3 regions of the Peribacillus sp. CSMR9 genome follow, and region 3 is predicted to be linked to each of the others. Evidence: riboswitches for the same ligand, from Rfam matches in the RefSeq annotation. Region 3 holds a riboswitch; each other region holds the start of a gene.

Region 1 (8,268 bases), on a different contig from region 3:
GCCTTCTTATTCACGATTCGGTCATCTCCGCCCTGCATGACCAAAAGCGGCACATCCTGAAATTCGGGAATCTCTTCAAAAGCATCCTTCATCGCCTGTGCAAGCTCGCGATACCAGCGAATCGAAACCTTCGTGATATATAATGTATCGTTTCTATCGGATTCACGAATTTCCGCACTTCTCGTTGCCATTTCAGGTGTCAATCCGGATTCTACCCTTAACTGAGGCATCATGATGTTCAAACCATGCGAGATGGTTGTCAGGAACTTCCGCGGCTTCGTCACGAGGCCTAAACATGGAGAAGAAAGAATCACCCCTGCAATGTCCCATTCCTCTTCCTGAAGAAGGCGTATCGAAATCAAACCGCCCATGCTATGTCCAAGTAAAAAGACCGGCAACGAATATTCGTAAGCCTCTTCTATCCAGCTTTTCACTTCGTCTAAATATTCATCAAAGGAATCGATATGTCCCCGGTAGGCGCGAGTTGTCATACCCTGCCCAGGAAGGTCGCCCATGACGACATGGTATCCAGCTGAAAGCCACATTTGTGTTAACCACTTATAACGGCCGTGATGTTCCATCGCCCCATGAATGATGACAATGACGCCTTTTGCGTCTCCTTCTGTCTCCCATTTCCACATTCGAAATCCCCCTTTCACTTTTCACTTGTTGTATACGATCCATTATAGTTAAAATAATATATATAAATTATAACCATATTCGTGATTTTCGCCAAAAAAGAAACCTAACAAGTTGTACATTTATATTATAAATAGCCAAGTGTATTTGCATACGGTATATTAAAATAATACATAAAAACATTCACTTCGGAAAGGAAATGATTGAAAATGATTATTTATCCGTTTAAAGGTAAAGAACCTGATATCGCTGAAAGCGCTTATATTGCTGAAAACGCTGTCGTGACAGGTGATGTGAAAATTGGTGAAGAATCGTCAATTTGGTTCAATTCCGTCATACGCGGCGATGTATCCCCAACCATCATTGGGAACAAAGTCAGTATACAGGATAACAGCGTTCTGCACCAAAGCCCAAATAATCCATTGATCATCGAGGATGAAGTAACCATTGGCCATCAGGTCACTTTACATAGCTGTAAAATCCGAAAAGGAGCTTTGATCGGCATGGGCTCGATTGTGCTTGATGCAGCGGAAATCGGCGAAGGGGCTTTTATAGGTGCAGGCAGTCTCGTTCCCCAAGGCAAAGTCATTCCACCGAACATGTTGGCATTCGGACGCCCAGCTAAGGTCATTCGTGAAATCAACGAAGAAGACCGTCAGGATATGGAACGTATCGTACGCGAATATGCTGAAAAAGGGCAATACTACAAAACGGCAGAACGTATAAAATAAACTGAATATAGCGGGAACTTATAGGTACGCACCAAACTTACGAACTCACGAGTATATGAGCCAAATTCACGAGTAAATGAACCAATCTCACGAGTATTCGCACTAATCTCACGAGTAAACGAGCCAAACTCACGAGTATTCGCACTAAACTCACGAGTATTCGCACTAAACTCACGAGTATTCGCACCAAACTCACGAGTAAACGAGCCAAACTCACCAGTATTCGCACTAAACTCACGAGTAAACGAGCCAATCTCACGAGTAAACGCCCATTCTCATGAGTATACGCACCAAACTCACGAGTAAACGCACTAATCTCACGAGTATATGCACGTGAGTGGATTTCTATGGGATTTCTTGAATTATTCCCTCTGACGGCAAAATAAATCAATAAAAAAAGGTGTCCGCTATAAGCGGGACACCTTTTCATTTATTGATTATGCTTGTGCTTTTAATGTTTCTGCTTTATCTGTGCGTTCCCATGGAAGATCGACATCTGTACGGCCAAAGTGTCCGTATGCAGCTGTTTGTTTGTAAATCGGGCGACGAAGATCAAGCATTTTGATGATACCGGCTGGACGAAGGTCGAAGTTAGCGCGAACTAGGTCAACAAGGACTTCTTCGCTAACAGTACCAGTTCCGAACGTATCAATCGAGATCGATACAGGCTCTGCCACACCAATTGCGTATGCCAATTGAACTTCCGCTTTGTCAGCAAGGCCAGCTGCCACGATGTTTTTCGCAACGTAACGAGCAGCATATGCCGCAGAACGGTCAACTTTAGTAGCATCCTTACCAGAGAATGCACCGCCGCCGTGACGAGCGTATCCGCCATACGTATCAACGATGATTTTACGTCCAGTAAGACCAGCATCCCCTTGAGGTCCGCCAATTACGAAACGGCCAGTCGGGTTGATGAAGTACTTAGTTTCAGCATCGATCAATTCAGCTGGAACAACTGCTTTGATCACATGTTCTTTTAAATCTGCTTGAATTTGTTCAAGCGTAATTTCTGCATCATGCTGTGTAGAGATAACGATCGTATCTACACGTACAGGACGGTTATTCTCATCATACTCCACAGTTACCTGTGTTTTACCATCAGGGCGTAAGTAAGCAAGCGTTTCATCTTTACGAACTTGAGCCAGGCGGAATGAAAGTTTATGTGCCAATGAGATCGGAAGCGGCATAAGCTCTTCAGTTTCATTACAGGCAAATCCGAACATAAGACCTTGGTCCCCTGCACCGATTGCATCGATTTCTTCCTCTGACATGTTTCCTTCACGAGCTTCCAATGCTTTATCGACGCCAGCTGCGATATCGGCAGACTGCTCATCAATTGAACTTAATACAGCACAAGTTTCAGCATCGAAACCGTATTTCGCACGTGTGTAGCCAATTCCTGCAATCGTATCACGAACGATACGCGGAATATCCACGTAAGCGGATGTTGTAATTTCTCCAGCAACAAGTACAAGACCTGTTGTTACACTTGTTTCGCACGCAACACGTGCATTTGCATCCTTAGCAAGGATAGCATCTAAAATGGAATCTGAAATCTGATCACAAATCTTGTCCGGATGGCCCTCTGTAACAGATTCAGAAGTAAATAGACGTTTCTTTGACATCATATTTCCTCCTTGGAAGTTAGTATGTTGTAGGCATAAGCCTGATTTTTTACGGAACTCGTTTCCCTCATTAGTTTCAACTATAGACACAGAATTACTTATTAAAAACACAAAAACCTTCCCTGGCAAATGAGGAAAGGTTTAAAATTCTGTCTTCTATCCTTTCACTCTTATCGTTCAAGGGTTTTTTACCTTGCTCAGGTTAGCACCATCACCACTATTCCTTGAAGAACCATCGCTTTATTTTCGGCGATCGATCTTGGAGTCAAGTTCAATATGGCAGGTTGCTGGGTTTCAAAGGGCCTGTCCCTCCACCAACTCGGGATAAGAGAATCCGTACAATTTAAGATATTATCGTATCTGGTTGGAATTTGTCAATGCTTTTCTAAAAAAGAACATTTCCCCCAGAATGGCGTTCACGTGAAAATACGTGTTGGTTCAACGTCTTTAAAGGGTTTCCAAGCCGGGGCGAATAGAAATAATGAAAATTGCCATTAATAATAGAACATTGAGAACAAGAATTGGAAAGGCATCATGATTTACCATTCAAAATTAAGATGCTTCCATGAAAGTATATGCGATCATCCTGACTCGGTTCCTTCCCATTTAAATTGATTAATGCGGCCAGTTGAAAATTATCACAAAAAAAAATAAATAGTATAGACTATTTAAATGAATGTGTTATACTAATTGTAATATAAAAACTTAAACAAAGGAAGGTACCTCATATATGAATTCTGTAGATGTTTCTAATGAGTTACACCAATTATTAACAGGAAACAATGTTCAAACTCAACTTTCAGTTCCTCAATTGGTTGAAAAGGTATTGAGCAGAAACGAAGGCGTTTTAACATCAACTGGCGCAGTAAAAGCTGAAACCGGCAAATATACTGGTCGTTCACCTAAAGATAAATATATCGTGGAAGAAGCATCTGTTAAAGATAAAGTCGATTGGGGTTCAGTGAACCGGCCAATTTCCGAAGATGTGTTCAATAAACTATATAATAAAGTAGTTGACTACCTAAAAGCAAAAGAAGAGATTTTTGTTTTCAAAGGTTTCGCTGGTGCAGACGAATCATCACGCCTTCCTATCCAAGTTGTTAATGAATATGCTTGGCATAATCTTTTCGCCCATACTTTGTTCATCCGTCCAAACGAAGAGGAACTAAGAGGTCACGAATCAGAATTCACAATACTTTCGGCACCTAATTTCAAAGCAGATCCAGAAGTGGACGGAACTTCTTCTGAAACTTTCATCATCGTTTCATTTGAACGCCGCACCATCCTTATCGGCGGAACGGAATATGCAGGAGAAATGAAAAAATCGATCTTCTCGATCATGAACTACTTACTTCCAGAGGCTGGAATCCTTCCAATGCATTGCTCTGCTAACGTAGGACGTGAAGGGGACGTCGCTTTATTCTTCGGACTGTCCGGTACAGGTAAAACAACGTTATCCGCAGACACTAATCGTAAACTGATTGGCGATGACGAGCACGGCTGGTCTTCTAACGGTGTATTCAACATCGAAGGCGGCTGCTATGCGAAAACGATCAACCTTTCACGCGAAAAAGAACCACAAATTTTCGATGCGATCCGTTTCGGTGCCGTATTGGAAAACGTAGTTGTTGATCCTGAAACACGTGAAGCGAACTATGATGATAGTTCATTAACAGAAAACACTCGTGCTGCATACCAAATGCAAGCGATCGATAACATCGTGAGCCCAAGTATCGCAGGACACCCAAATACAATCATTTTCTTAACAGCTGATGCTTCAGGCGTACTGCCTCCAATCAGCAAGCTTTCCAAGGAACAGGCAATGTTCCATTTCCTAAGTGGGTACACAAGTAAATTGGCTGGTACTGAAAGAGGAGTAACTTCACCGGAAGCTACATTTTCAACATGTTTCGGTTCACCATTCTTACCGCTTCCCGCTACACGCTATGCTGAAATGCTTGGAGATAAAATTGACGAGCACAACGCAAAAGTATACCTTGTCAACACTGGATGGACTGGCGGTGCATACGGAACTGGCAGCCGTATGAAACTTGCTTACACTCGCGCGATGGTACAAGCGGCACTTGAAGGCGAATTAGCAAATATCGAGACAATTAAAGACGATATCTTTGGTTTGGATATTCCACTTCATGTTCCTGGTGTTCCTGATGAAGTGCTTCAACCAATCAAGACTTGGGAAGATTCTGCTGCATATACACAAGCAGCTACAGCTCTTGCTGCCCAATTCCGTGCAAACTTTAAAAAATTCGGAAGCGTTCCAAGTGAAATCGAAGAACTTGGCGGCCCGACGGCATAATAAATTGTACCAAAAGGACCAAGCCCTTGCTTGGTCCTTTCTTTATAAACTGACTAATCTGAGCAAAAAATCAACCATTACGATCTCACTGCTGTAAAAGCCACATTAGCCTGAAGCGCCAGGCAAACCAAATCTGCTCTTCACATGTCCGCATAGGAAGTCATATTTACAGAACATATAGTATTATCCAATCTATACTTTTGAATTAAAAACAGCCAAGAAACTGTCTCCTATGTTCCAGCTAGTGGCTATCATTCCATTTGTTCAGAAAGCCCGGGGAAAGGTCTCCTGAACCAATCCTATACATCCTGCTGGCCATATAAAAAACGAGGAAGTTCGTCATCATTTTTTCATACTATAAAACCACTCCTCTGCCCGCCCCACCTCCTCCTAACTACTAATATAGACTTCGCTGCAAATAAAAAATTACAGGTTCATCCTATTATTATTTCAAATGATTTTTTAACATGTTGCAAAACTTAAAGGGTGCTGACTGAGTCAACACCCTTTATTCTCTATCTATCCTATCCATTTCCGGCCTTGCAGCAGAATCAGTTGTTTATTAGATAATCATTTTGTTCCTTACTTCTTTCAAATGCTCTGTTTTATATTCGAATACATTGCCTAAGTTGACAATTTGGGTGTTATGTTTATTTGCATCAATGCAATTTCGAGTATCCAAAATTATTTTATGAGCCATCTTATTCGAAAGTTTGTCATAATCCATTTCTTTAAATTCATTATGATCGGTTAAGACAAGAATCAGGTCGGCATCCTTTACAGCGTCTTCGACAGAAACGACTGGCATTTTTCCAGATTGGACATGTGGGTCATGCAAGGATACTTCCACCTGATCCATGCTCATCAGGATATTTACAACATCAATGGCCGGGCTTTCACGGATATCATCTACATTTCCTTTGTAGGCAAGTCCAAAAACCGCTACCTTTGGTTTACGGATACCTTCAAGTAACATCCTGACACAATTGACGATATAATACGGCATAGAAACGTTCGTGTCGCGGGCTAATTTGATGATTCTAGCTGTCTCAGGAGCTTTAGCGACAATGAAATAAGGATCGACCGCGAGACAATGTCCACCTACCCCTGGTCCTGGTTGATGAATATTTACACGTGGATGCTTATTTGCCATTGATATGACATCCAATACATTGATATCCAATTGGAAGCAAACTTTAGCCAACTCATTCGCAAGAGCAATATTCACATCACGGAAGGTATTTTCCATCAACTTGGACATTTCAGCCGTTTTCGCATCCGTACGAATGATTTCCCCTTTAACGAAAGTTTCATAGACAAGGCTTCCTTTGTAGGAGCAGGCTTCTGTAATGCCGCCGACGATTCGGTTATTATGCACCAATTCTTCTAGTATTCTCCCAGGCAAGACACGTTCCGGACAATGTACGAGAAAGATATCTTTCCCGATCGTTAGCCCTGACATCTCAATCAATGGCTTGATATGATCATCCATGCTCCTTGGTGCAATCGTCGATTCAATAATGATGACATTTCCCTTCTGAACAAAAGGAAGAATACTTGAAGTTGCTTGCATAACATAGGTAAGATCACACGATTGGTGTTGATCTTCATTGTTTGGAGTTGGGACCGCAATGATGAAAACATCCGCAGGCTCAGGATTCAAGGCAGCACGAAATCTTTTGGCATCTAGCACTTCATTTAACACTTCTTCTAGTCCAGGTTCTTCAATATGGAGCTTTCCATTATTCAATTTATTAATAACATCAGGATGGATATCCACGCCAACAACATCTACTCCATGTTTTGCGAACATTAAAGATGTTGGAAGTCCTATATAACCTAGTCCCATTGTACATAATTTCATAATAACCACTCCTCATCATATTTTCTTCTAGTATTCTAGTTTTGTTAAGCTGATTGATAGATTTGGATGAAGATTTCTTTCTCTTGTTTCCAATTGTATTTTAGGCGGGCTTTCAGACAGTTGCTGCTCATTTCCGCTCTTTTTTCTGGATGCTTTAATAAATAATTGACTCCGTCTGCAATGGAACGGGGATCATGGGAGTCGACGCACATACCAACTTTCTCAGTGTCTACTACCTTTTGAATTTCTGGAAAGCTGCAGGCGATGACAGGAACTCCGCTCATCATATATTCAAACAACTTATTGGAAGAAGCAGAATAATGATTAAAGCAGACATTATTCAATACCTGAAAACCTAAATATGCGTTTTTCGTATAATGAAGCAAATCATCAACAGGCACCTTCGGGATAAATTTCACCCGATGTTCGAGGCCCATTGCCTCTACCTTTTTTATTAATTCAGGCTTGATCTTTCCATCTCCAATGAAAACAAGTGTTCCAGCTTCCATCATCGGCACTGCCTCAACCACTTTCTCTAACCCCCTGCCCGTTTGAATGCCGCCTTGATATAACAATATCGGCTCGTCCTCTGGCAGCTTGAGCAACTCGTGTAAATCCACGACTGTACTTTCCTCAGGCAATGTAGGGATTGGGTAGTTATGGACCACTTTCGGATACAGACCGTATAAGTCTTCATTATATTTAGCACGAGTATGATTTTCGGCAATCATTTCGTCGACAAATTTTAATAGAAACTTTTCCATTATCCCGTAAATCCGGCTATTATAACCGGTTCTGCTCGTTTGAACTTCATGAGAATCATATATGAGCTTTTTACGTCTTAGGAATTTACTGCTGATCGCTCCCTGCATTAACGTATTCAAATCATTCGAATGATAAAAGTCATATTTCTTTTTACGTCCGTAATGAACCATTTGAAAAAAAATATAGCTTCTTGTCAAAAGATTCGGTAGTTTTGTTTTCGTAACAATTGTGGCGATTATTGCAAGAAGCGCCATAACACTCACCAATACGACAGTACTGATCCAGCCCGTAATCAGGTTCATGTTCAACAAGGTATTCCAAACC
Region 2 (8,268 bases), on a different contig from region 3:
ACTAATCAATAAGGCTCTCCAGTGATCGAGTCTGGGCTTAGGCCATTCTGCGGTTACGAATAGAACTTCGGCACCTTGAACAGCATGGGCTCGCTGCCATTCAGGGAAGCGGATGTCATAACAAATGAATCCAGCACATATTTTTTCATCAAGAGTGAATAAACCTTCTTTTTCACCTGGCTGCAGGTAGCGATGTTCATCCATCAATTGAAATAAGTGAAGCTTATCATACTCTTTAATGAGTTTGCCATCCTTATTGATGATGATCATGGTGTTATAGAAACCCTTGCTCGTTTTTTTGGCAATGGAACCGCCTACGATGTGAATCTCGTGTTTCCTTGCCTGTGTTTTAAGGAATTCAATCGTTTTTTCCGCCTCTTGATCAGCAATCTCATTTAACCTGGTCAAGTCGTATCCAGTTGTCCAAAGCTCTGGTAAAATGACGATATCGGGTTCTGACCGTGCTGCTTCTTCCAACCATTGTTCCGCAACCTGAAAATTGATATCCGGTTGCCCGAATGCTATATCCATTTGAATACAAGCTATTTTCCACTTCATCGTTTAAAACCCCCACATGTAAAAAATGCTTTACAAGACTATGATAAACATATATCATTTGTGACTAGAATTTCAAGAAATTTCAGAGAAGGTGTATAAATGTTGCAATTCGAAAAATCCGGAAAGCTTCAGGACCTGCCAAAGCAGTTTTTTGCCTCACTTGTCGCAAAAGTCAATGCGATTACGGCGCAAGGACATGATGTCATTAATTTAGGCCAGGGAAATCCTGATCAACCGACGCCTGAACATATCGTGAAAAGTTTACAGACTGCCGCTGAAAGATCGATTAATCATAAATATTCACCATTCCGGGGACATCAATATTTAAAGGATGCCGCTGCCGTCTTTTATGAACGTGAATATGGAGTCAAGCTGGATCCAAATAGTGAAGTGGCAATTCTCTTTGGAGGAAAGGCAGGTCTTGTCGAACTGCCGCAGTGTTTATTAAATCCAGGTGATACGATCCTGGTTCCTGATCCCGGCTATCCGGATTATCTTTCAGGTGTAGTGTTAGCCCAGGCAAAAACCGAATTCATGCCCTTGACAGAAGAAAATGGTTTTCTTCCGAATTACAAAGTTATACATAAAGACGTGCTTGATAAAGCCAAAATGATGTTCTTGAACTATCCGAATAATCCCACTGGTGCTTCTGCAACTGAAAGTTTTTTTGATGAAACCGTCTCCCACGCAAGAGAGCATTCAATTTGTGTGGTCCACGATTTCGCTTATGGAGCGATAGGGTTCGACGGAAAAAAACCGACAAGCTTTCTCCAGGCAAAGGGAGCGAAGGATGTAGGAATAGAAATATACACACTATCGAAAACATACAATATGGCAGGGTGGAGAGTTGGCTTCGCAATGGGGAATAAAAGTGTCATAGAAGCTCTTGAACTATTACAAGACCATCTATATGTGAGTCTCTTCCCGGCGATACAGGAAGCAGCGGCAAGTGCATTGCTTGACTCGCAGAGCTGTGTAGAGGAATTAGTGAAGATGTATGAGGGGCGCAGGAATGTTTTCATTGAGGGATTAAGGGCAATCGGCTGGGAAGTCAAAGCTCCTGAAGCATCGTTTTTTGCCTGGCTCAAGGTACCAAAAGGTTTTACGTCAGAGAGTTTTGCAGACTATTTATTAACGCATGCCCACGTAGCTGTTGCCGCAGGGAATGGATTCGGTGAATTTGGCGAGGGTTACGTAAGGGTAGGGCTTCTGACTTCGGAAGAGCGGTTAAAAGAGGCTGTGGAACGAATTCGCACACTAAACTTGTTTTAACGAAGGATTGAGGTAACCAATCTATCTCACCGTTAAATGGTTAAAAACGTATTGACAAAGTATGGATTACCTGTCAGAATACAAAATAAATTCTAAATCTTTCGATACTTGTAACTATATATCAGCGTTTTCTTATTTTGAGCAGGTGGAGGGACTAGCCCTATGAAGCCCAGCAACCGACCGTAATTCCATTGTAAAATGGGGCGGAATTCTTCGCCGGATTTTCATGAAATCCACAAGGCACGGTGCTAATTCTTGCAGCCAATGGCTGGGAGATAAGAAGATGGCTTTTTAAAGCCTCTTCTTATATGAAGGGGCTTTTACCATTTAGAGCAATGCCAGGTTAATGACTTCGAGAGTTAACTAACGTGTAATAGGAGTGATCAGATGAGCGAGATAGTCGCTACTTATTTAATTCATGACTTTAATGGAAATCATGAGAAAAAAGCAGAGAGCATTGCCTTAGGTTTGACTGTGGGGACATGGACGGACCTGCCCCAATTGGTCCAGAAGCAACTGGAAAAGCATAAGGGACGTGTAGTATCCGTAACGCCACTATCTGAAGAAGAGAGGGCAAACGGCTACTTTAATCGTAAAGTGTACCGTTCGCTAATTAAAATTGCCTATCCGGCAGGGAATTTCTCTAATGATTTACCTGCAATCCTTACGACGGTCTTCGGCAAACTTTCATTGGACGGTGAAATAAAACTGATCGACCTGGATTTTGTCGGTGCTATTCAAAAAGCGTTCCCGGGACCGCAATTTGGCATTACAGGCATAAGGGAAAAGATTGAGGTATTTAACAGGCCCCTGGTGATGAGCATCTTTAAAGGTGTATTAGGAAGGGATCTAACCTTCCATAATGAGCAACTGAAGCAACAAGCGTTAGGAGGTGTCGACCTAGTTAAAGATGATGAGATTCTCTTTGACCAGGAACAGACTCCATTTTTCGATAGAATAAAAACGGGAAAAAGAATTTTGAATGAAGTCTTTGAAACCACTGGCCACCGAACTTTATATGCTGTCAATCTATCAGGGAAAACATTTGATTTATTGGATAAGGCGAAGCAAGCGGCTGAAGCAGGGGCAGATGCATTATTGTTCAACGTTCATACATATGGTTTGGATGTATTGCAAGCCTTGAGTGAACATGATCATATCAAACTACCGATCATGGCGCACCCCGCATATAGCGGGGCATTGGCAGCTTCATCATTTTATGGGATCGGCTATCCATTATTGCTTGGTAAATTAGTGAGGTTATCAGGAGCGGATTTATCCTTGTTCCCATCACCTTATGGAAATGTCGCACTTGAAAAAAAGGAAACATTAGCGATTGCTGAAGCTCTTACAAAAGATGAATTTTCATGGAAAAAGGCCTTCCCTGTACCTTCTGCAGGCATTCATCCCGGCATGGTTCCCGACCTGATCAAGGATTTTGGGCTGGACAGTGTCATTAATGCCGGAGGTGGAATTCATGGACACCCTGACGGAGCAGAGGGCGGTGCCAAGGCATTCCGTTCTGCTGTTGAAGCCGTACTCGCAGGAAAGGACCTATCAGAAGCGGCGGCTGAGGAAGAAGGACTAAAAAAAGCTCTTGTTTTATGGGGAGGATTGTAAGAAATAATGAAACCGATCATCTTTTGCGATTTCGATGGAACGATCACCAACACAGATAATATCATTTCTATCATGAAAAAATTTGCGCCTCCGGAGTGGGAAAAGTTGAAAGACGATGTCCTTGAGCAAAAAATCAGTATATCTTCAGGGGTCGGTGATATGTTTTCCTTGCTTGATAGTGGCTTGAAGGATGACATCATTCAATATGTATGCGAGACGGCCGGCATTCGTCCAGGATTTAATGAATTCGTTGAGTATACGAAAAAAGCCAATATCCCTTTATATATTGTAAGCGGGGGCATGGATTTTTTCATTGCACCTCTTTTAAATGATATCTTGCCAGCAGATTCCGTTTATTGCAACAATGCATTTTTTGATAAGGAAAAGATTTATATTGAGTGGCCACATGCTTGTGATGAGCAATGTAATAATGATTGCGGTTGCTGTAAGCCATCAATTATGAGGAAAATTACGGGTCCGGAAGATTTTAAACTCGTTATTGGAGATTCAGTAACGGATTTTGAAGCGGCAAAACAGGCCGATTTTGTCATAGCCCGTGACATGCTGCTTGAGAATTGTGATAGAGAAGGGATTTCTCATCAAGGTTTTGAGACGTTTTATGATGTAATTGATATTTTAAAGCGGCGGGAGGAGGTAAAGGCGTGAACACACATACTGAAGAATGGCTGGAGCTAGCCGATATTAAAGCTGAACTGGCCCAAAGGGATTGGTTTATGGGAACAAGCGGGAACTTGTCCATCCGCGAGCCCAAAAGTCCTTTCTTTTATATTTCGGCAAGCGGTAAGGATAAAAGGAAGCAATCGGATTCGGACTTTTTATTGGTGGATTTAAAAGGAAAACCAGTTGAAGAAACGGAGCTAAGGCCATCGGCCGAAACTTTGCTTCATACCGTTATTTACGGGAAAACCAATGCGAACTGTGTACTCCATGTCCATACAGTTGAAAATAATGTGATATCCGAATTGTACGGAGATGAAGGTCAAGTTTCTTTTCATAATCATGAAATCATAAAAGCGACCGGACGGTGGGATGAAGATTCAGAGCTTCGGATTCCAATAATTTATAATCACGCTGACATTCAACAGTTATCCGATAAGTTCAAGCAACATGTCGAAGAAGACTCTGGCGCCGTGCTGATCCGTAATCATGGAATTACGGTTTGGGGTATAAGCGGACTAGAAGCAAAAAGTATACTTGAAGCTTGCGAATTTTTATTTCAATATCAACTGTTGCTTAATCAACAAAAGGCGTTTGCAGGTTCTTTAAGATAGGCTCTTTTCGTAAAGATTGTTGTTTTTAAAACGAAACTATTTAAGGTTGATTGGAGCGGAAGTGCGAGACTCCTGCGGGAGCAGCGGGACAGGTGAGACCCCACAGGCGTTTACGCCGAGGAGGCTCACCGCCCGCCCCGCGGAAAGCGAGCATCTGGAGGGGAAATCAACCACAACTCACTACCTGGTAAATAGCAACAAAGTATGTGAAAACAGCCTTAAGATAAAAGATCCTAGAGGAGGATGAATGATGGCGATGATTAGGTTCCATGAAACAAACGAGGTTATTGAAAACGGTGAACAGGTAAAAGGCTTTTTAGAAACACAAGGGGTTATTTATGAACAATGGGACATTTCGAAATTACCGGCCCATCTTATGGAAAAATACGATCTGACAGATGCTGACAAAGAGGAAATCCTTTTAACTTTCAAATCTGAGATAGCGGAAATTTCCGAAAGAAGAGGCTATAAAGCTCAAGATATCATCACATTATCCGATGCAAATCCAAACTTGGATCAAATGCTTGAAAACTTTAAGCAGGAACACCACCATGAAGATGATGAAGTGCGTTTCATAGCAGGCGGAACCAGTATTTTTGCGATTGAGGGCAGCGATAAGCAGTGGTTTGATGTACGGCTTAATCCAGGAGATCTTATAAGTGTACCAGAATCCACACGGCATTATTTCACGCTGGCAGAAGATAGAAAAACTGTAGCTGTCCGTATTTTCGTTACAGCGGCAGGATGGGTGCCGATTTACGAAAAAGACGAAGTTCAAGCATGAATCATTGTCGAAAAACCAGCTTACGGGCTGGTTTTTTTATGTGGTTCGGGCAAGTGCTTTTAAAAGATAAGTATGATAAAATTTAACGGAATCGAATTTTACAGGATCATGGGAGCAGATACAAATGAAAACAACCGAAGTTTACATATTAGGAGGATTTCTCGGCAGCGGGAAAACGACGCTTCTACGAAATATATTAAAACAGGAAAGTGAAGCAAATAGGAAAGTGGCCGTCCTTTTGAATGAGCTCGGCAGTGTATCGGTGGACAGCGGCCTGATTGGTGATGAAGTGCCATTGAAGGAGTTGTTTGACGGGTGCATTTGCTGCACCATTCAGGATAAGCTGGAGGTTCAGCTTCATGAATTGCTAACTGAAAACAACCTTGACGCCGTATATATTGAAACGACGGGCGCAGCCCATCCAGTTGAAGTATTGGATGGCATCATGTCGCCGCTTTTCGCCAAAAGACTGGATTATAAAGGGATTATAACGGTCGTCGATTTACTACGGTGGCGCGATCGGGAAGAACTGTCTCCGCAGCTTCGGCAGTTGCTTGCTGAGCAAATCCACCATGCGGATTTCATATTATTGAATAAAGTGGACCTTGTAAGTGAGATGGAGGCCGCACAGCTGATATATTCGATACAGGCGCTTAACACCGATGCTGTTTGTTTATTGACGGAGTATGCGGCCATTTCCTTGATATCGTTGCAGCAGATGCAAAGAAAACGGCAAAATGGCCATCAAAAGCTTGATGTACACGACCATTTGCATTTAACTGCAGTGGTCCACACATTTGAGGGTGCCGTGGCACAAACTGACTTTGAAGATTGGCTTAGGGGCCTTCCGGAAACGGTCTATCGAATGAAAGGATACATTTCCTTTACACATTCACAACTCCCCCATTTATTCCAATACTCATACGGAATGCCGATGTATATGAATGAAATGATGAAAATGCCATTGAATATCGTCATTATCGGTGAAAAGTTGGATAGGGAAATTATCATCGGCCAGTTGAAGGCTTTGGAAGCGAAAGCGGCCCAATAAACGTCTGCCGTCCATTAAAGAGAAACATAAAAGGAGACTTTCTTATCAAGGAGGCGGTAATATTGCCATGGAATAAGAATGATTATCCGAATTCGATGAAAAATCTAGATGAAGATTTAGGGAAAAGGCCATTGAAATCGAGAATGCATTATTGGATGATGGATATGGGGATGGAAAAGTCATTCCAATTGCCATAGACCGCAGCTAAAATGTCGGTGGGAAAAGATTGAAAAAATGGTCAGACCATAAATGGGTCTGACCATTTTCATTGTTGCAATCCAAAGGCGGCAAATGTCTTTTCGTCTTCAATTAATCCGCAAGCAGCACATTGCACCCGAATTTCTGGACCATTATATGCTAGATGGAAGGGCTGAAGCGAATCGTTCGAATATTGTTCAACGATCTCACCGGATTGCGGATCCTTTTTAATGGGGGTTGATACTTGCTTAATGAGATTGAAGCGAGATTTATTTGTCCGGCAATTCGGACAGCGGTATACTTGAGACAATTTACTCACTCCTTTTTTTGAATTTTTTATTGCGTAATCGTAATATTAAGTTAGTCTTTACAAACTTGATTAATAATATGTATAAATTAGTGATGGATGGAAGGGATAATATGAAAGATAATGTCAGGCAAGAAGCAGTACTAGAGGCTTATTTAAGTTTATGGAATAATCGTAAGGTGCCGGATGGAGGTGGAAGGGAAGTATTATCGGAACTCATTCGCCGCGAGCTTTTAGATGAAAATGCACACCCCCGTGCCCGGAAACCAGTACTGGAAAAGTTTTACCTCTGTATTAAACGCGTGATGGGTTCTGCGCTTTCAGAAGAAATGAAAAACGCGATCGTCATATCCTATGTCACTGAATTGGAAAGGTTATGATTCCGGTTGTGATACGGATGCTTGTTTAGAGAATATTCTTTTCCGCTTCATACTTTTTTCACAAATCATTGTTAAAATTTTTAAAAAATAGATATTTAATGAATAAGGAGCTTAAAATATGAAGTGGGGCATTGGGCTTTTTCTTGCCATCTTACTGCTTACTGGGTGTAATGGCAGTAATACATTTACAAAAATAAATAAAAGTAAATCTTTCTTGGCGACAGTCAATATCAAGGATACCTCCCTGACTTTCATAGATGAAAACTATCATCCATTTGCCAAATGGGATATTTCAGAACCATTTACCGGAGCCCTGCTCCTGGCAGACAAAGATACTATCCTGCTTTATGGAAAGGATATGGAGAAAGTCCAAGTGTACTCTTTATCAGAAGGAAAACTGATAAACAGTTGGGAAATTGGGAAAGGGATCGTCAATATGCAGTTATTACATGATGGAAAAAGCATCGTGGCAGTCAATCAATCGAATCACTCCATTTATTTTTTAAATGATGAAGGTGAGGAACAGGATATAGTCAGTGTCGGTAAAAGCCCTTTGACCGTTCTTCAGGGTGTGCAAGCGAATCGCTTGTATGTAATTAATTTTGGGGATACCAAGTGTTCAGTGATAAATCTTGAAACGAAAAAGGTTGAATTCGAATTTCCCATACATAGTTCCAGCACTGGCTCATTATTGAGGGAAGAAAAGGATGAAATATGGATCGGAGGACACGGTCATGGAGATCAAGTGGAAGAAGATCTATATATTTATTCGGCAAAAACGGGAGAGTTGAAGAAAAAGTTGAAGG
Region 3 (8,268 bases):
CTTTTGAATGGTTGAAGTCATTCACCATAGCTTTTGCAAAAGGGTATAACAACTCTCCTGCTTCTGTCACCCTTAGCCTCCCTTCCTCACGGTCAAATAACAAAGTGTTATAAAAATTTTCCAATTGGTGAATCTGTCTTGTTACCGCCGGTTGAGATAAGAAACTTAACCTCGCTGCCTGGCTTATGCTTCCTTCATCCACCACTAAACAAAACACTTTTAGATTTTCTAATTTCAAGACGCCGACCTCCATGTCTATAAATAGTTTAATAAAATGATAGCATCATATAGGTAAATGGTGAAATGGAAAAACAACGCTATTTTCCCTGAACAGGTGATTCTATTCAATTCTATAAAACGGATAAATCTTCTGGGTATAACGTTTTGTTATACCCGATGATTTTGTTGCAATTTACCCATTCCTTTTTCTTTGATATGTTAATAATAAGATTTATATAGAGAAGCATAGGAAGGGACTGATGACAATGAAAGGACAATGGAAAACACTGCTCCAATTATTTTGGACCTTTTTTAAAATAGCACCTGTCACATTCGGAGGCGGGTTTGCGATGATCCCTTTAATCGAAAAAGAAGTAGTGGAGAAGAGAAAATGGCTGAAAAGCGAAGAAGTTACGGATGTTTTTGCATTATCTCAGTCTGTACCGGGAGCTGTCGCCGTTAACTCCGCCACCTTTATCGGCCATCGAATTGCGGGAATGAAGGGCGCAATGGCAGCTATGATCGGTGTTACACTTCCTACCTTTTTAATTGTAGTGCTCCTCGGCATTTTGTATTTTTTCATTCAGGATAATCCAAAGGTAGAATCCGCATTCATATCGATTAGAGCTTCCATAGTTGCCATCATCGCCTATGCGGCTATCAAGATAGGAAAAACGGCTATTGTTGACAAATCAACATTAGGTATATTAATAGTGGGGATTCCAATCCTTTTTTTCATTCACCCTGTTTTAGCTATATTAGCAGGCGCGATAGCAGGTGTTGTGACCATCTCTATTAAGAGGAAATTAGGTTACAAAATAAACATGGACCGAAAAGAAAAGAAAGAAGAAGAGAATGATTTCGAATATTTCATGGGTGCAGGCATATAGGTCCATGAAAGGTGGGCGATATTTCCCTGTTATCGGTTTAAACTAATTTTCAAGAAAGCGTGGGATAAATTATGATGGAATTGTGGGAGTTGTTTAGCACCTTCTTTATTATCGGATTTGTATCGTTTGGCGGGGGATACGCCATGATTCCCGTAATAGGATCGGAAGTCTCACAGCATGGTTGGATGACGACACAACAATTTACCGATGTAATCGCCATTTCCGGCATGTCCCCAGGTCCTATCACCACCAATAGTGCCATTCTCGTTGGCTATTCGACTGCTGGATTAGCAGGAGCCATATCATCTGCTCTCGGAATCCTGCTTCCTGCAATTATAGTCATAATCGTTATAGCCACCTTCTTCAGCAAATTGAATCATTATCCAATTATTCAATCGATGTTTTATGGACTAAGACCCATTGTCACTAGTTTAATCCTTTTTGCAGCGATAAGTTTTGCCATTTCCAATCATATGATAGCTATGAACTTTTCATGGCATACGATAAGCTTATTACTTGTTTTTGGATTATCATTATTTGCCTTATTGAAATTACGATGGCATCCAGCTTATGTCCTTATTCTTTCTGGATTAGTTGGTGTTGTCTTCTATTCATAACGACTCATTTTTCCGTTCAACACACTTCCATGTAATCTCTAAATCTTGGACATACTGAAAATATGACTGATCGGTATGGAAACGAAATATTTGTTCAAGTGAAACATTATCAAACAGACATATTTTTTAAAATGGTGCGATGGTACAACCTGAGTTTCGTGATTTTGTGGAAATGAAGGAGGAACGTGGATTTTCCGTCGTTCATCAATATGGACCTGAATTAGGCAGTTATTTTGATGATGGGCAAAAGTTGGTTCCATAAATTAAAGAAATATCAAGCAGGAGAATTCGAATTTATAGTTCAGATGAGGAGCGACTTTGTTACTTTCTAAACATTGATTAGCATTTATCATGCATAAGAGCGAGGATGACTTCGCGTTTTTTATTGTTTTTTTCCTATAGTATTTTAACCATACAAACAACACCCTGAATCCAATGATTCAGGGTGTTGTTTCAAAATTATTCTCATTTTAAGAAGTACGTTTCTTCGCTTCATCATTTCCCGGCTGAAACCGTGGAAAACCAATCAAGATGGCAACGATTCCACAAAGTCCAATAAGTATTGGGTAATATGAATATGGCAAGATGCTTATAGGGGAAATCTTTGCTACCCCTGCTGCAACAAGCAGCTGTGCCCCATATGGAATCAACCCTTGGATGCTACACGCAAAAACGTCAAGTAAGCTCGCCGATTTACGTGGATCAATCCCATATTTCTCGGCAATATTTTTGGCTAGCGGCCCAGCAATGATAATCGAAATCGTATTATTTGCCGTTGAAAGGTTCGTCAAACCAACAAGCCCGGCAATGCTGAATTCCGCTCCTTTTTTTGATTTGCTATTTCGGGTCACAAGGTGGAGTAAATAATCGATGCCACCATTATGTTTGATGACAGCTACCATACCTGCTATTAAAATGGCAAGAAAGGAGATTTCATACATTCCCGCCATTCCTTCCCCAACTTTTTGAATGACACCCAACGGTTGATAACTTCCATCAGCCAAGCCGATAATTCCGGCAAATACGATCCCGATGGAAAGGACCAGAAACACATTCACTCCTGCCAATGCGGTGATCAATACGCAAAGATATGGAACGATCTTCACCCAATTATAAGCATGTTGGGAAATGTCGGCTTGTTCACCCATTGTTAAAATTCCAAGGATGGCACATGTGATGATGGCGGCAGGTAAAACGATGAAAAAATTCACTTTAAACTTATCCTTCATTTTTGTTCCCTGTGTCCGCACTGCAGCGATTGTTGTATCCGAAATGAAGGATAGATTATCCCCAAACATCGCACCACCAATAACGGCCGCCATTGAAAGGGCAAGCGAAATATCTGTTTGCTCACTAATTCCAACCCCAATAGGTGCTAGGGCAACAATCGTTCCCATGCTTGTCCCCATAGATAAAGAAATAAAACAAGCAATAATGAAAATCCCTACCATCAATAGATTTTGCGGAAAAACAGCCAAGGCAAGATTCACTGTTGATTCAACTGCCCCCATGCCATTTGCAACCTTGGAAAAAGCGCCAGCCAAAAGGAAAATGATAACCATTAACATGATATTGGAGTCCCCGGCACCTTTACAGAAGATTTCAACCTTTTCATTGAAAGTCTCTTTCCGATTCATTGCCAATGCAGCTGCTGATGCGATAGAAATCGCAACAATCACCGGAAATGAATAAAAATCTTTAGTGATGATTCCGGAGCCAATAAATAAAATTAAAAAAACGACAAATGGGATCAATGCCCAGGGATTCCCTTTATTGTTTGCACTCATGATGAACACCTCTTTTTATTTTTCGCATGACATATGTCACAGCCTTTATTCTTTTAACAGTTTTTGCAAATAACGCTAATAATAACCTGATATGCCCAATAATGGAATCAACAGCTTTAAAACTGTCGGCATAAAAAAAGACCTCTTCCTTTAAACAACAAGAAGAGGTCTTTTAATTTATAAAAAACGCCCCCCTTATCTTTCAGGCAAAAATTAGCCTGCTGGATTTGGCACAGCACTCCTATTAAGTCTGCTGCCGAGACATCTTCGGGCCAGTCCCTCCGTCTCTCTTGATAAGAAGATCTAAATTATATAATTTATCAAATATTACGATATCCACCAGAAAAGTACCAGACTGGAAACTCGCCGAAACCATCTGAGTTTGTGAAAGTGACATCGAAAGCCATATTGAAAAGCAAATATAAGAGTACAGCATTTTATGTATTTTCGCAAGGTTTAGTTTTAAAGTATTTCACATGTGGACCTTAATATTATAAAGGGCCTTTTACAGGTGCAGTAAATAAGGTTTTTTCAATAATGATTTACTTGTTATACTATGATCCAAATCCTGTCTTTTATCAGGAAGGAACTAAAAATAAAAAGAGGTCTAAAGAAAGGACCTCTCAGCAAATTTGTTGTATTAGGTTAGGTGAATTATTTTTAGTTGAGTTCACATCAGTCGATACCTCAAATGCTTCCATCTGTTCAGGATCGAATGATTTTAAATACTGCTGCAGATATGCAGGATCATTAATGGATGGATTCAACCAATCTTTTTCATCTTCAGGTTTTAGGATGACAGGCATACGATCATGAATGCTGGTCATTAGCTCATTAGGAACGGTCGTTATAACTGAGCACGAATAAATGTTGATGCCCTCTCGAGATTTCCAGGATTCCCAGAGACCGGCCATACCAAATGGAGCATGATTCTTAAGCTTTATTCGCATGGGTATTTTTCGCTCGGGTTCCTTCTTCCACTCATAAAAGGAATCAGCGATTATCAAGCATCGTTTCTTCTTATACGCATTCTTGAAGCTTGCCTTCTCAGCAATGGATTCCGCTCTGGCATTGATCATTTTGTAGCCCACTTTTTCATCTTTTGCCCAAAAAGGAATGAGTCCCCACCGAAGATATCCAAGTCGATTCCTAGCCCCGTCATTAATGACGGATAGCACGGAGTGGGAAGGTGCAATATTGTAACTGAATTGGTATTCTTCATCAAATGATCCTTGAATATCGAACCGGTCTTTTATTTCTTCAATGTCAGTGAAAAGGGTGAAACGTCCGCACATAATATCGCCTACCGTTTTAAGATTTATTACAGTGTAACAAATGGAACGGGCTGGTACAAATCAGCGTTCTAAAATCCTGATGTCGGTAAATGGTTGATTGAATAATTCGCTGGAAATCAAAAGTGTTCCAAGGACCTCTCTTTCATCTTCAGCTTTAATGATTTCCGACAAAATTAAGGTACTGCCATTCCTGACCGTTACATTATATTCATTCATAGGATCCCCCCTCTAATGTTAGATGGTTGTTATTATAAACCAAAAACCTCCAAGTATCATTATTGACCTTTAGCAGAGTCGTGGTTAATCCACTAATGAGGAGCCTAGAGTGGTTCCATTAAACTTGATTACGTTTAAGCTTTATCACCCGAACCAATCCGAGATCCTCATTTCATAGTAAAGGAAGCTTCTAATCTTCCATTTGCATTCAACATAACATATAGATAAAAAAGACTGTCCCTGAATAAAATCAAAGACAGCCTGGTCAGAAGGTTTTTCACTTCAACAAATTTATACTGGTAATGATAATAGGGATAGCAAAAAGGTCGATGAGGAATGCCCCTACGATCGGTACGATAAGAAATGCCCTTCTCGAAGGACCAAATTGACCTGTAATGGCAGACATATTTGCCATTGCGTTGGGAGTTGCCCCTAATCCATGTCCGATAAAGCCACCAACCATGACAGCTGCATCATAATTCTTACCTAGTAATCTGAATAATACCAATGTACCAAGTAGTACTATGAAAAATACCTGGACGAAAACAATTAGAAGCATCGGCAATGCCAAATTGGCCACTTCCCATAGTTTTATGCTCATTAAGGCCATAGATAGAAAGATTCCCAATGTTATGTCTCCGATAAGATCGATGCTTTTCATATCCACAGCTTCTCTTTTAAAACCATCAAGAATATTTCTAACGATAACTGCTACAAACATTGCTCCTACATAGCTCGGCAAAACAAAACCGGTTGAACTCGAGAAAAGCTCTCCTAAGTAAGAACCTGCTGCCATACAGAATGTTATGATCAGAATCTGGATCATGAAGTTTTGGGCGTTGATCCCTTTGGATGAATCTCCGTTCGTTTCCACGGCTGCTGCCACTTCATCATTAATATCCGCTTCGGATGGCTGTAATTTATACTTAGTGATTAAATATTTAACGGATGGACCACCAGCTAACCCGCCTGCAACCAAGCCAAAGGTTGCTGCTGCAAGTCCAATGGATAAAGCGGAACTAACCCCAAGATCTTCAATTGTCCCGCCAAATGCAGTAGCTGCCCCATGGCCTCCTTCCATCGAGATGGGGCCCATTACTACTCCTAATAAAGGCTCTAAATCAAGTATAGTTGCAAGTGAAACTCCTATCATACTCTGAAAAAGAGCCAGGGCGCCACAAGCCAGCCAGTAAATGACGAGCAGTTTCCCACCTAGCTTAACAAGTTTAAAGCTTGCCCCTAACCCTACAGTTGTAAAGAAAGTAAGCATAAAAAGGCTTTGTAAAGTAGTATCCAATGTTAAATTGATCAATCCAGCCTGTCTGAAGATTGTCACAAGTATCGCGAACAATCATCCTCCCACTACTGGAGCCGGTATGCAAAACCTTTTAAGGATGGGGATCTTCCTAATTAACAGTCCACCCGCCAAAAGCAGTGATACGGCGAGAAATAAAGTCGTGATTTGATTTAATTCCAGATTCATCGTATGTCTGCCCCCAGATGTATAATTTATTATTTAAAATGCAGCAATACCTCATTTATTAAATGTGCTGCCAATGTAACGGTTTTATTATTTTCGTCCAACGAAGGATTCACTTCCGCGATATCAAAGGAGAGGATCTTTTCGTTTGATACGACATGCCTAATAATCGCACGGACCAATTTCGGATTCAGTCCAAATGGAGAGGGTGCACTTACCCCTGGTGCGTAGGCTGAATCAATAACGTCAGTACATAATGTAAGAATGATGAAGTCATTTTTTTTAACGAATTCATTTATCCGCTGCTTGGTTTCATTCATTTCGTTCAATGACAGCTCTTCTTCCAATATGTAGTCGACCTTACTCCTCTCAGCAGTTTTAAACAGGGCCTTCGTATTTCCCTGTTTCTGAATTCCGACACATAAATATCCACAACTTTGATCTTCGTCCAAAATCTGTTTAAACATCGTTCCTGATGAACTTTCTTTTTCATAAGGCCTCATATCAAAGTGAGCATCAATATTAATAATCCCCAATCTAGCCTTTGGTCCAACGTATTTCCTTATCCCAAGATAATGACCATAAAGGGTTTCATGTCCTCCGCCAAGTATGATAGGAATCGCTTTACTCTCCAATATCTGGGCAACAGCTGATCCCAGTTGAGCTTGGGCATCCTCCATCTCTGAACCTTCACAGATTACATTTCCAGCATCCACCAGCTCGGTTTGGGGGGATAAATGACATGGTAATTTCGCCAAGGACTGCCTTATATGATCAGGACCCTCTGCAGCACCAATCCTGCCTTTATTTCTTTTGACGCCTTCATCACATTTGAAGCCAATCATTCCAAAGGTTCTGGATGCTTTGGGAGAGGTGTTTAATTCCGAAATCGGTGACAAACGCACTCTTTGGTGGTACCTGAAGCTGTCCATTTCAGAATGGGAATCAACCCTTCCATTCCAATAATCTAAAATCGGTTTATTATACATAATTTCTCCTTTATTAAAAAAATTCTGAAATATCTTTTTTTAAAATTATAATTGAGATAATATATAATTACCAATACAAAATTTTAATATATCTATAGTTTTAAACTATAGAAAGGAGAATATATGGATCTTCGCCAACTACGTTATTTCACTACCGTTGTCCAGGAAAAGAATTACTCTAAAGCTGCTAAAATACTGCATATATCTCAACCTTCCTTAAGTAATGCCATAATGAAATTAGAAAAAGAAGTTGGTTTTCAGCTTTTGGAACGTAATACAAGGGGACTTGAGCTTACGGAAGCAGGGGGGATTTTTTATACGAGATCTGCGGATTTGTTAAGAAGATTCAATAATTTTCAAGTGGAACTTGAGGAGATGAAGCATGTTGGAAGTGGAACAATATCTATAGGTTCCATTGAATCATTCAAAATCTGGTTCCCGAAGATAATCAGGAATTTTAAAATCAATTATCCTAATATTCATTTCAAAGTCAGGGAAATATTGGGGGAAGAAAAGGTTATCGAATCGTTAAATCGGTTTAATGTTCATTTCACCATCACGAACCAGCCAATTAACCATGAGAAAATCATATCTGCACCCCTATACAATGAAAAATTCGTGCTTTTGGTCCATAAAGATGACGAATTAAACGAAAAAGAGTCTATCACTTTCCAAGACCTTGCAAAGAAAGAATTGATCATCAGTACAACTGGATTTCAAACAAGAGATGATATCTTAAAAGCATTCAATAATGAAAAGGAACTTCCCAATATTA

Evidence for each region. A riboswitch is a leader RNA that binds a small molecule or an ion and turns the genes downstream of it on or off. The one in region 3 is predicted to bind S-adenosylmethionine.
Region 1: another riboswitch for S-adenosylmethionine. It lies ahead of metK (methionine adenosyltransferase); the one in region 3 lies ahead of N9I19_RS09390 (Na+/H+ antiporter NhaC family protein).
Region 2: another riboswitch for S-adenosylmethionine. It lies ahead of mtnW (2,3-diketo-5-methylthiopentyl-1-phosphate enolase); the one in region 3 lies ahead of N9I19_RS09390 (Na+/H+ antiporter NhaC family protein).

The regions. Positions count from the first base shown of each region.
Region 1 covers NZ_JAOPHO010000041.1:18,205-26,472, reverse strand. The annotation lists gene N9I19_RS16780 (alpha/beta hydrolase) at 1-641, opposite strand, end outside; gene N9I19_RS16775 (gamma carbonic anhydrase) at 852-1,370, shown strand; gene metK (methionine adenosyltransferase) at 1,808-3,001, opposite strand; SAM riboswitch class I at 3,166-3,329, opposite strand; gene pckA (phosphoenolpyruvate carboxykinase (ATP)) at 3,729-5,315, shown strand; gene N9I19_RS16760 (nucleotide sugar dehydrogenase) at 5,878-7,179, opposite strand; gene N9I19_RS16755 (glycosyltransferase) at 7,224-8,268, opposite strand, start outside.
Region 2 covers NZ_JAOPHO010000003.1:94,354-102,621, reverse strand. The annotation lists gene N9I19_RS03630 (carbon-nitrogen family hydrolase) at 1-558, opposite strand, end outside; gene N9I19_RS03625 (pyridoxal phosphate-dependent aminotransferase) at 658-1,830, shown strand; SAM riboswitch class I at 1,960-2,112, shown strand; gene mtnW (2,3-diketo-5-methylthiopentyl-1-phosphate enolase) at 2,218-3,450, shown strand; gene N9I19_RS03615 (2-hydroxy-3-keto-5-methylthiopentenyl-1-phosphate phosphatase) at 3,457-4,116, shown strand; gene N9I19_RS03610 (methylthioribulose 1-phosphate dehydratase) at 4,113-4,742, shown strand; gene N9I19_RS03605 (cupin domain-containing protein) at 4,993-5,526, shown strand; gene N9I19_RS03600 (CobW family GTP-binding protein) at 5,651-6,577, shown strand; gene N9I19_RS03595 (hypothetical protein) at 6,640-6,774, shown strand; gene N9I19_RS03590 (hypothetical protein) at 6,843-7,085, opposite strand; gene N9I19_RS03585 (hypothetical protein) at 7,196-7,462, shown strand; gene N9I19_RS03580 (YncE family protein) at 7,581-8,268, shown strand, end outside.
Region 3 covers NZ_JAOPHO010000014.1:11,549-19,816, reverse strand. The annotation lists gene N9I19_RS09410 (LysR family transcriptional regulator) at 1-238, opposite strand, end outside; gene N9I19_RS09405 (chromate transporter) at 480-1,109, shown strand; gene N9I19_RS09400 (chromate transporter) at 1,181-1,726, shown strand; gene N9I19_RS25215 (hypothetical protein) at 1,866-1,988, shown strand; gene N9I19_RS09390 (Na+/H+ antiporter NhaC family protein) at 2,197-3,513, opposite strand; SAM riboswitch class I at 3,706-3,813, opposite strand; gene N9I19_RS09385 (SOS response-associated peptidase) at 4,137-4,808, opposite strand; gene N9I19_RS09380 (hypothetical protein) at 4,869-5,024, opposite strand; partial or broken gene gltS (sodium/glutamate symporter) at 5,302-6,507, opposite strand; gene hutG (formimidoylglutamase) at 6,537-7,493, opposite strand; gene N9I19_RS09365 (LysR family transcriptional regulator) at 7,617-8,268, shown strand, end outside.